DNA from 2 places in the Methylomonas sp. MS20 genome. Region 2 is predicted to be linked to the other one. Evidence: riboswitches for the same ligand, from Rfam matches in the RefSeq annotation. Region 2 holds a riboswitch; the other holds the start of a gene.
The links. A riboswitch is a leader RNA that binds a small molecule or an ion and turns the genes downstream of it on or off. The one in region 2 is predicted to bind cyclic di-GMP.

Region 1: another riboswitch for cyclic di-GMP. It lies ahead of ACQE3D_RS04735 (hypothetical protein); the one in region 2 lies ahead of ACQE3D_RS02680 (Calx-beta domain-containing protein).

What each region holds. Positions count from the first base shown of each region.
Region 1 covers NZ_CP189962.1:1,067,228-1,072,951, reverse strand. The annotation lists gene ACQE3D_RS04750 (sialidase family protein) at 1-673, opposite strand, end outside; gene ACQE3D_RS04745 (hypothetical protein) at 673-1,533, opposite strand; gene ACQE3D_RS04740 (VPLPA-CTERM sorting domain-containing protein) at 1,562-2,347, opposite strand; gene ACQE3D_RS04735 (hypothetical protein) at 2,481-3,251, opposite strand; cyclic di-GMP riboswitch class I at 3,352-3,428, opposite strand; gene ACQE3D_RS04730 (ABC transporter permease) at 3,850-4,857, opposite strand; gene ACQE3D_RS04725 (non-ribosomal peptide synthetase) at 4,859-5,724, opposite strand, start outside.
Region 2 covers NZ_CP189962.1:607,184-612,907, reverse strand. The annotation lists gene phoU (phosphate signaling complex protein PhoU) at 1-688, opposite strand, end outside; gene ACQE3D_RS02685 (SIR2 family protein) at 1,137-1,994, opposite strand; cyclic di-GMP riboswitch class I at 2,628-2,702, shown strand; gene ACQE3D_RS02680 (Calx-beta domain-containing protein) at 2,943-3,455, shown strand; gene ACQE3D_RS02675 (Calx-beta domain-containing protein) at 3,446-4,846, shown strand; gene ACQE3D_RS02670 (calcium-binding protein) at 4,859-5,335, shown strand; gene ACQE3D_RS02665 (calcium-binding protein) at 5,363-5,724, shown strand, end outside.

The sequences.
Region 1 (5,724 bases), 460 kb from region 2:
GGTTTTCCGGCACGCTGACCGGCGCTTCGTAGCTCAGGCCGCCGTCAACCGAGCGGGTAAAACGCTTGTCGTCCAAACCTTCCCGCCAGTGTAAATAAATATGGCCGTCGCTGGCGGTTCCGCTCCGGTCTATGCCGATTCGGCCTTTATCCGCGCCTTCGCCGTGTGCGTAGACCGGCGCTTGCCAGCTGACGCCGCCATCCAGCGACTTGAAGACCTGCACGTCCGCCGCGAAGTTGCCGGTGCTGTCGTAATGCAGACTCTGGTAGTAGAAATTGCCCGCCGAATCGACATCCACCATGATGTTGGTCCGTTGTTCGCCCGGCGTCACCACGCCTTGAAAATGCCAGTGCTTACCGCCGTCGTCGCTATAAGTCCAACCGCCTTCCCGGCTGCCCGAAGCGATACTGGCAAATTGCTTCCAGCCCGCGACCAACCGGTCTGGGTTATTCGGATCGAGAGCGATCGTCGGCTCGTGAGCCGCGTCGCCGGCGATATTGTCGCCGGCCGGGTCCACATTCATTTGAATGCTCGAATACGGTCCGTACGGAAACAGCGATTGCGCAGCGGCGCTTTCCGGCATCGCGCCGCAGACCGCTAACACGCTCAAGCCCAAGCAATGGGCGAAAATCCCTCGCGGCAACGGCACGACGCGACCTAGGCGAACGTCCATCACGCCCTCCTGAATCGGCGATAGCCGTTGATACCGATACCGGCAATCCCCGAAGCGAAGAACCAAACCGCCGAAGGCAATGGAACGGCGGCCACTTGGCCGCAACCGCTATAGGCACCCACGCCTAAACAAAAATCCCCCAAATCGGCCAAGACGGTATTTTTCAAAAAGAACGCGTTTTCGGGGGACAGTAATAAATCGCCGCTGAGCATCCAATCGCCGGCACTGCTGTACTGCAACCGCAAATTAGCCAATTCGTAAGCCACCGCGCTAAACGAAACGTTATTCTGCAAATACCAGCCGCCCGGCGTGCCCGAAACGCCAAAGGCATCCCACATGGTCTGCCGCGCCTCCGGGTCGTATTTCAGCGAGTAATCGCCGTTCAGCAAGGTGCCGGAAAAGCTTCCTCGAAACATCTCGACGCCGGTCATGCCCATCGTGCCGGTACCCGCCAAGGTGTCCGAATCGATTGAGAAGTCCGGCGTCGTGGCTTGGACGTTGCGGCCGGAAAGCTGACCGCTGGGGTTGCTGGCACTGACGGGGGTGATGTCGTGTACCAAGTTCACGGCTGAAATTTCGACACGCGTCGGATTATTGAAGTAAAACGACGAATCGGTGCGAACCGTGTAGTCGGACTCGATGGTGTCGAAATATTGCGCCAGAAAGTATCCCGGCTGGGTCAACGAGCCGAAGTTGGAGAGCGCTAAAGCATCGCGGTCCAGATTCATCGTGAAGGTGCCTCCGGAATTCGCGTTTAACAACGCGGCATCGGCCTGCGTAACGAATCCGCCGGCGACCAGCGCGAAAACCGTCGAAACCACGGTCAAGTATTTTGATGTTTCAAGGCGATGGCATGTCATCGAAACCTCCTGTTAACTGATATCCCGATCAAGCGGATCTGTTGCGAAAACCGCTCACGCCCATGCCGATTAAGCCGGTCATAAACATCCAGACGGCGGCCGGCAGCGGGACCACGGAGGTTTGAAAGCTGAAGGTACCGATGCGCGCATTAGCATTGCGGGCCGGACCGGCCCCAAGATGATCGAATCCCCAACCGTAACCCAACTCGCCGCTCAAAGACAGCACGTTTCCGTTGATCTCGGAAACCACGTTAAACAACTCGAAAGCCACCGCTTTAAAGCCGAGGGTGTTGTAAATGACCCAATCCGAACTTTCCGGCGTTTTTAGCGCTTCCGCGGGATTATAGGTCAGCGTCATGTCGCCCATTAATACCCGGTTAGTGGGGGGCGTGACATCCACTCGATAGCGCAGGCCGCCGGCCAGGCCGATAGAGCCCGACGCGGTGCCGGTAATGTCGTTAGGGTCGAACGTGAAGGTAGTGGCGCTATTGTGCCGACCCGACGGGTTGTCAGCCACATGCGCGCCATTGACGGTAAATTTCAATCCGGTGGCCGGAATTTCGTTCGCCGCGTAATCGGTCAGATCGACGGGCGTATTGTAATCGCGCAACTCTTCAAAGGTTTTTGAGGCCAGCGAAGCGTCGTAGTATTCCTCGACGTATATGGATGGCGCAGCGGTCCTATCCAAATCGATACCGTTCTCGAAAGCGTCTCGATCGATATTGATAATCAGCGAACCTCCGGATACGGTAGCGCCATGCGCGGATGTCGCGGCAAGGGTTAACGACAGCACGATCAGGTATAGAAATTTCATGCGTATTCCTTGAAAAAAATTGGGTTTCTAATAAGTCGCTTACCGGCCAAGTTCAGGCTCTACCCCCGTCCGTTAACGGAAAGCAAAGCGCCCCGCAGCCTTTTGCGACGGAAGGTTGAGCGGTCTGGTAGGCTTAGGCGGATAAGCCCGATTTACCTCTGGAAGCGCCTAACAGGCCAACCAATCCGCTCCCGAACAACCACACGCCGGCCGGCAGCGGCACTGCGGCGGGCGCCAGATTGAAGGTACCCACTTTGACCGATGTGCTGCCGTTAAACAGCAAATTCCAGGAGTAACCCAAAGTGGAAAGATACAAATCGCCGCTTAGCGATAATTCGCCGTTACCGTTTACCGACTCGGTGGCATTCACCAAGCGGAACAAGGCTGGATCTTGCGCGGGGCTACTAAAACCGGCGCTGTAGGTAAAGATATTCCACGTCCCACCGGCTTTTTTCAGGTAAAAATCACCGGGGTTCAGGTAGGAGCCGCCACCGGCGGGTTCCATCCGAAATGCACCGCTCAAGCCGATTTGGCCTGCCGCCGTGTTGCTGGCATCCATCGTCGTGGCCTCCTGCTTTCTCGCGCCGTAGCTGATGGTGGTGCCATTGGCGTTCACCGGCAACGAAACGCTGAAGGTCTCGGTCTGACTGAGAGCAACACCGCCGGTCGTGTCCAGATCGATCGGCGTTGCGTTATAAGTCTCGTCCCAAAAATTGGCGATATACCAACCTTCGGAACCGCCAACGGCCGAGGTAAATGCTGAATTGTCGATGGTCATATTCGCGACGCCGCTAACGAGGGCCGCGTTGGCATCGCCTGCCGTTAACAGACCGCCGCCGAATACGCTGATTGCCAGAACGCCGGCATAGGCCGCTTTCAAACTGTGTTTGTTTAATAGGTTCATTGTTTTCCTTACAAAACGATCTAAGATTGATTTAATGGGCAAAATCCAGGCCCCGATACGGATGGAAGCGCGTCACATCCCATTGCAGAGCCCAAAGTTCGAAGGCAACCCGGCCGTCTTATTCCAAGACCCGTGGCTTTCCGGCTCCGCCTCGCGGCGGATGTGGCGAAATTGCCGCTTCCGTGCGGCATCGCCCGAATCCTTGAGCGAGGTTTTCCTAGATTTCCGGCGGCTTTTCCGAACGGCGCAAGATGCCGTCATTGGGCAGCCGCCAAGGCTCGAAACCCAACGATACTGGCTTAGAGAGGGCGTCGCGAAACGCAAACCCGCCGACATAAACCTATCGTCATTTCCCGAGTTGCTGATCTAACAGCAAAGACCAGGCCAATTAAAAAGTCATTGTTTTACAACGACTAACATTTTTACCGACGGCCAAACAAACCCAAACCACGTGATTTGCCTCAGCAACTGCGTGAAATCACCTATTCAAACGATTTGCCGGTATTTGTAACAATTGAAACCTAAGCCGCGTCGAATCAACGGGCGGAATGCGCCAGCTCCCGGTGAGTCGCACGGACCTCCATGGATTGACCGATCCTCAATCTTCCACCCATTTAAACCGCAGCGCGGCGGTCGTTAGAAACAACAGCGTCATCGCGGCCAGGCTCATCAACGCCGGTGCTATCTCGGCCAAACCGGCGCCGTCGATCATGACCGCGCGAGCCGCTTGCAGCATGTGGGTTAGCGGGAAAATCAGCGTCAGGTTCTGCAACAGCGCCGGTGCGCCTTCCAGCGAAAACCAAACCCCGGACAGCAGTATCATCGGCAAGGTCAGCAGGTTCAGGATGCCCAAGGCCAACTCCTCGCTACCGGTCCGGCTCGCCATCAACAAACCTAGACTGATCAAAGTTACCGAACCGAGTACCGCTATCAGCGCCAACAAGGCATAAGCCCCCTGCACTAAAAAGTCGAACAAGACGTTCATCGCGACAAATTGCAGCACGACCGCCAGCATCAACAGCCCCAGCCGGCTGACGACTTGCGCCGACAGGAACTCAAAAGCGTTGACCGGCGAGGCTTTCAAGCGTTTAAGCACGCCGCTTTTGCGATACCTGACGATCGTAAATCCGACTCCGAACAAACTGCCGTGCATGATGTTGATGGCTAAAATGCCGGGCAAAACCCAATCGAGGTAGCGTACCCGCCGCCCGGAAACCACTTGCTTTTTCCAGGTGGCGGCTGGATCGCCGGCCAGCAGGACTTTTTCCAGCAGATAGCCCTGCCCGGAACTGTCGTTTATCCAATACCCGTTTTCCGCCCCCCCTTGCACCACCATATCCAGTTGATGATGCTGGAGTTTGGCTAACGCCTTATCCAGTTCCGGGTAGTCGATGAATTGCAGATATTGGGTGGTCTTAAACGCGGTAATCTGCGAATTAGCCTCGCCGGTCACGCCCACTTTAAACAGCGCGCTGTCCTGATCGTCGAATATCGCCGCTATGCCGACGATCAAAATCACCGGAAACACGAAATTCCAGATCCAGGTGGCTTTGTCGCGGATCAATTCGATATTGCGGGCTTTTAGCAATGCCAAAAAATGCTTCATCTCAATTTCTCAAGGAGTGGCCGGTTAATTTAAGAAACAGGTTTTCCAGATTCGGCGTGGCGACCGTCAAGCCTTCCAGCGAGACATGCAAGCGCGTCAATTGGGCGATCGCCGCTTCCACATTGGCGGTGACGAACTCGACCGTTTCGGCGCCGGCAGTCACCGCGAACGGCAAGCCCGGAATGTCCGCCAGGCCGCTGGCACTCGGTAAACGGATCAGTACGCCGTCGAAATGCTCCTGCAATAGATTCTGTGGCGTGTCCTGGACGATAATCCTGCCTTGATCCATGATGGCGATTTCGTCGCAAAGCTGCTCCGCTTCCTCCATGTAATGCGTGGTCAGCACAATGGTCTTGCCGCGCGTTTTAATCTCCCGAATCAAGCTCCAGAAGTTGTGGCGCGATTGCGGGTCCAGACCGGTGGTCGGTTCGTCCAGAAATAAAATGTCGGGATCGTTGATCAAGGCGATGCCCAGCAACAAGCGTTGCCGCTGACCGCCGGACAATTTACGGGAATCGCGATTGATATAGTCTTGCAAGGCACAGGCTTCGATAATCTCTTCCAGCGGCAAACCGCGCGGATACAGCTTTTGAAACAGTTGCAGGGATTCCTTGACCGTCAGGGTGTCCGGCAAGGCCGTATGCTGAAACTGAATGCCGATATGTTGGCTATAACGCCGGTCGATAGGCTCGCCGCGAAACAAGATCTCGCCTTTGCTGGGCTTGAGTATGCCCTCCATCATTTCCAGCGTGGAGGTCTTGCCCGCGCCGTTCGGACCCAGCAAGCCGAAACACGTCCCGGCTTGCAATTCAAAGCTGACGCCAGCGACCGCCGTGACTTTTCCGTAATGCTTCTCCAGCCCCCTAA
Region 2 (5,724 bases):
GTACGTCGATACCGTCCAGCATGAAAATCAAGTACTGGGCAATATTACGGCTATGCTCGCCGCAGCGTTCTAGCGCTTTCATCATTTGCATCACATCCAGCGCGCGGCGCGTCATCCTGACGTCCTTCAGCACCAGGGCCAACTGGTGGCGTATACCTTCCTGCAACTCGATTTCGTAATCCCTGTCGTGACGCAACAAGGCGTAGGCCGGTTCGGTGTCGCTCTGCTCCAACGCCTGAATCAACTTGCTCAACATCAGCCTGATCAAATCGCCGATCTTGATAATGTCGGCCAGTAGCTTGGGATTCGGGTCGCTGGTATCCGGATCGTATAGCACCGTGATCAATCGGGTGAAGTCCGCAAGCTCCTCGCCGATTTTCGCCAGCTCGACAACGATTTTCGAACTGGAAATTGCCGTGCGCAGATCGTTAGCCACCGGGCAGCGTCTGGCGATCAGCGCCAAGACCTCGTTGTCGATTCGAGTTTCGCAATGTTTGACCTTGCTGGCACGCGCCAGTACCTTCTCCGCCAAATCCATATCGCCGGCGTCCAGTGCCCGCATCGCCTGTTCCAACTGCCGCATCAGCAGTTCGGTCATCGTCAGCAACAAGCTGTGTAACTGCTGCAATTCATCGTCGAATGCCCGCACAGTGTGCGCGCCAGTCGCGCTCTCGCTCAAAGTCGTCATCGTTCGCCACTCGTAAAACGGCCCAAAGCCGGAAATGCCTGACTGTAAGCCCAACAAGTTACAGGAATGTGACAGGACCGCTATCCGGAACGACAATCCCCGTAAGCCGAGGCGGACAGCCAAACCAATAACATCGTAAAAGGTTAATGAGGCAGCCGGTTTGTGCCGGCGCGGATGGAACGACGCGACATTGCCCGTGTTTAGCGCGAGCGGTCCTTCCGTCCGCCAGACCGAGCCAATAACTCATCGCGCCGACGATTCGACCAGAGCCCGATCGACAAGACAAACTACGTTACGCTTGCGGTGTTAGAAACTTGGATTTTGGCCAAACGACGGGAGTTATCGGGGTTTGCCGCTGGCGAACCACTATTGCCACGGTTCGTTCGGCCAGAAAGCGCAAACCCAATCCGCGCCTGACGACCGAACCGGGTTTGCTTACGGCCAAGGATTACGCCGCGGCGACCGCGCTGCCTTGCACGGCCTGCAAGAACTCTTGCACATCGGCGTCGATCAATTCAAAGCCCAGACGTTCGCTAAAGCGTATTTCCTTGGGGGTCGGATTCTTGCGCATAAACCAACCTTTCGGCTCGGCGGCGGAATAGACGATGTCGCTCATCACCATGCGCTCGGAGTCGCGGTTCAGCGGCAAGCCGATCAGCAGATATTTCTTGCCTTTGCGGTAATCCTTCAAGAAATCCGGAATCGCGAAGCCGCCCATTAGCTCCGTGATGTAATCGACATAGTCGGCATCGGAAACGACATAGTTAGCTTCGGGGCGTGGCGTGCCCATCGGCTTAAACAGTACCGGCAACTTCTTGTCGACTTGTTCTTGCGGGATTTCGAAATAGCTGGAGCCGTCGTAATGGTAAATTCTAAACCGGAACGCGGTAGCGGTAATCCGAGCGACACCGACGACCAAGGTATGCTCTTCGTCGGAATAGCTATCCTGCAACTGGGTGTCTCGGTTGATATCGATGACGTATTTGGGCCGCCATTCGGCCAGCCAATCGTGCAGCGCCGCCCGAGTGTATTGGGCATCGCCGTAAGTTTTGTCCAGAAACTGGGTCAGAAACGAGCGGCCGCGCTTCAGTTCCTGGTTCATCGCGGCGCGCGGAAATTCGTACATCAATTTCGGCGCCATCGGTTTGCCACCGTTCATCGCCAGAATCAAGCTATCGCTATCGGCCGGCATGGGCTCGCGAGTCAGTTTGTTCTGGGCGTCGAACACCACGCCAGGTCCCAGATAAGGTATGACTTGATTGTCGTACAAGCCGCTCAAGATTTCGGAAAAAACACTGTTCGACATATTGCGCCCCATGTAAAAGAAGGTGAAGGATACCGGGGTAAAGCAAATTTCAATCCAATTTTACCGGCGCCTCGCCAGCCCATGTACGGCAAGGCATCCGGAATTCGGCTGCCGGCAGCCGGCTGGCAACAACCGTATAAAATTCAGTGGTTTTGTCGGCTCTGCTACAAACGCGGTTCTGCTATCAAACCCAAGCTAATTGCTGGAAGTTCGGAACGCAACCCTCGGAAACGCAAAGCCGAGGCGTTGAGGAGAACCGCAGTGGAACACATTCCTGGATAGATAGCTTGAATTGGACCCAGAAACCGAAAGACGCAACGGCGTATCGTGTTAGACACCTTAGCATGGCTTCTAACACCTTTTAATTGCCATGGGTCAACGGCATTTTGAGAGACTGGGATTAGCCTTAGTGCCGATATAAAATCCGAATGCCCATGGACAACAACGCGCCAGTGCCAAACACAAGCAAAAAGGGCTTATCGGCAAACTACTTGAAGAATCGGCTCCAGAAAAACCAGGAAACCGCTAGCAGTCAAGTTAATGAAATCATTGCCATCGCAAGAAAAAACAGCTCGAAAATCTAGCGCCGACTCGTGGTTGACAAAAGCGCGTCGCTGTCCTTAACATCACCCCATTCAGATTAGCTAAACCTATTGGAAAATAGGGGCGGAAAGTCGCGGATCCAGATCGGACAGCCGGACTGCCTGAGGGCAAGTTAACAAGATACCAGTTGCGGGCGCTTTCCGAGTCTAGGCCATATATTGCCTCATCTCATCTATCCCCACTCATTACCCGGTTAACCAACACGACTCGCCGATTTTATCGGTGGCGAGAACGGTTTTTTGCGCGCACTTTTCCTTGAGCCAGCGTCAATCGCCATTTCGTCGCCAAATCGTCGGGTTAATTTCGCGTGAAAATTAAAAATAACAATCTTCTAGGAGAAGCGCCGTGGCGATTAGTATGATTTCGGTTGATGATCTGTTTGTAGACGAAACCAATGGCAATGCGGTATTTACCGTGAGACTCGATGTCGCAAACGCGACAACGGTTACGGTGAATTACTCAACGTCAAACGGTACCGCGACCAGCGGGAGTGATTTTACCGGCGTAAACGGGACACTGAGCTTTTTGGCCGGCGAGTTGACTAAAACGGTTAGCGTGCCGATCATCAACGACACGGCGCTGGAATCGCTGCAAAACTTCTTCCTACGGCTGACCGCGCCCAGCGCCAACGCCACCGTCGCCGACGAATGGGGCATGGCCAGCATCGTCGATAACGACGCCGCCTCCGGCACGCCGGTGGTCGGCATCAACGACTTCATCGTCGATGAGGCCACCAAGGAGGCGGTGTTCGTGATTACCCTGGACCGGCCATCCACCAGCGTGGTGACCATGAACTACGCCACTCAAAACGGCAGCGCCAGCGCCGGCTCCGACCCGGCAGGGAAGCCGTGTTCGTGATTACCCTGGACCGGCCGTCCACCAGCGTGGTGACCATGAACTACGCCACCCAAAACGGCAGCGCCAGCGCCGGCTCCGACTACGTGGCCGCCAGCGGCAGCCTGGTGTTCGCACCCGGCGAAACCGCCAAGACCGTCAAGGTCACCCTGATCAACGACACGGCGGCGGAAAGCTCGGAAGCCTTCAATCTGGTGCTGTCCAGCCTAAGCAACGCCACCACCCTGGACGGCACCGGCACCGCGATCATCTTCGAAAACGACGCGGCGGCGGTGACCAACTCGAATATTTACGTGGACGATCTGGTGGTGGACGAATCGCAAGCCTACGCCGACTTCATTGTCCGGCTGGACAAACCCAACACCGGCACGGTGAAAGTGAATTACACCACCGTCGGCGGCACGGCCGGCAGCGGTAGCGATTTCGATAGCCAGTCCGGCTTTTTGACCTTCGCGGCCGGTGAAACCGAAAAGACAGTGCGGGTCAAACTGACCAACGACGTCAGCCCCGAATCCCTGCAAAACTTCTTCCAGGACCTGTACTCGCCCAGCGCCAACGCCACCATCGCCGACGAACGCGCGATCGCCGACATCATCGACAACGACGCCGCCTCCGGCACGCCCATTGCTCGTATTACCGACGCGGTAGTCGACGAAAGCGCGCAAACCGTCAGCGTGACCGTGATTTTAGATAAACCGTCCACCGGCAACGTGACGCTGAATGTCGGCTCGCAAAACGTGATAGCGACGGACGGCGGCGATTTCCGGAGCTTCCCGTTCGGGAAAGTGGCATTCTTGCCAGGCGAAGTTGCCAAAACAGTCGTGTTCGGCATTTTGAACGACACGGCGGCGGAAGGCTTCGAGTCCTTCGATGTCGTGTTGTCCAGCCCGATCGGCGCCACCATTGGCGATGCCATTTCGCATGTCGTGATCGCCAACAGCGATGCCGCTCCGGCGGCGTTGCCATCAATCACAATCGCCGAAGCGGTGGCGTTGGAAACCAAGGGTACGGTCGACTTTCTGGTCTCCTTATCGGCGCCCAGCGCGTCCCAGGTTAAAGTGAATTATTCGACCGCCAGCAGCACGGCCACCAGTGGCGGCGATTTTTCAAACGCCAGTGGCACGTTGGTGTTCGCGCCCGGCGAAATCACCAAATCGGTGCGAATCACGTTAGCCGACGACATCGTCGCGGAAACCACGCTCGAAAACTTTACGCTAACTCTCAACGGCGCGGTCAATGCCACGATTGCCACGCCTTTAGCGACCGCTACCATTATCGATAACGAGAGCCCCGCGCCGGTCGCGCCAGTTGTAATCAACGGTACCAGCGGGCATGACGTCTCGAAAGGGACGGAATTCGCCGATTCGCTGAGCGGCAATAACGGCGACGATTGATTCGACGGCGGCTTGGGTAACGACAGTTACGCCGGCGGCGCCGGTAACGACACCTATATCATCGAACAAAGCGGCGACAGTTATAGCGAATCCGGCGGTAACGGCACCGACACCGTCATCAGTTATTTGTCGTCGCATACCTTGGGCGCGAACGTGGAAATTTTAAGGCTAGCCGGCAATGCCGTGACCGGCATCGGCAACGCGCTAAACAATACGATTACCGGCAATGCCGGTGCCAATACTATCCTGGGCGACGTCGGCGACGACATCATGGACGGCGGAGCCGGCGCCGGCATCGATACGCTGAGCAATTTCGAGAATCTGACCGGTAGCAATCTTAACGACACGCTGACAGGCAACGCCGGAAATAACGTGATAATCGGCGGCTTGGGCAACGACGTGATGGACGGCGGTGCCGGCACCGATACCGCGTCTTACGGCGGATCGTCCGCAGGGGTGACCGTCAATCTGGGTCTGACAACCGCTTAGAACACGATAGGCGCCGGCACCGACACCTTGAGCAATTTCGAGAATCTGACCGGTAGTAGCCTGAACGACACGCTGACCGGTAACAGCGGCAACAACGTGATGATTGGCAGCCTCGGCGACGACGTGATGGACGGCGGCGCGGGTACCGATACGGCGTCCTATGCCGGAAATTCGACGGCGGTCACTGTCAATCTCGGCTTGACGGTAGCACAAAACACCGTCGGCGCCGGCACCGATACGCTGAGCAATTTCGAGAATCTGACCGGTAGTAGCCTCAACGACACCTTGACCGGCAATGGCGGCGGCAACATCATCGAAGGCGGCGCTGGTAACGACATCCTGGACGGCGCAGCCGGTACCGACACTGCGTCTTACAGTAGCGCCTCCAG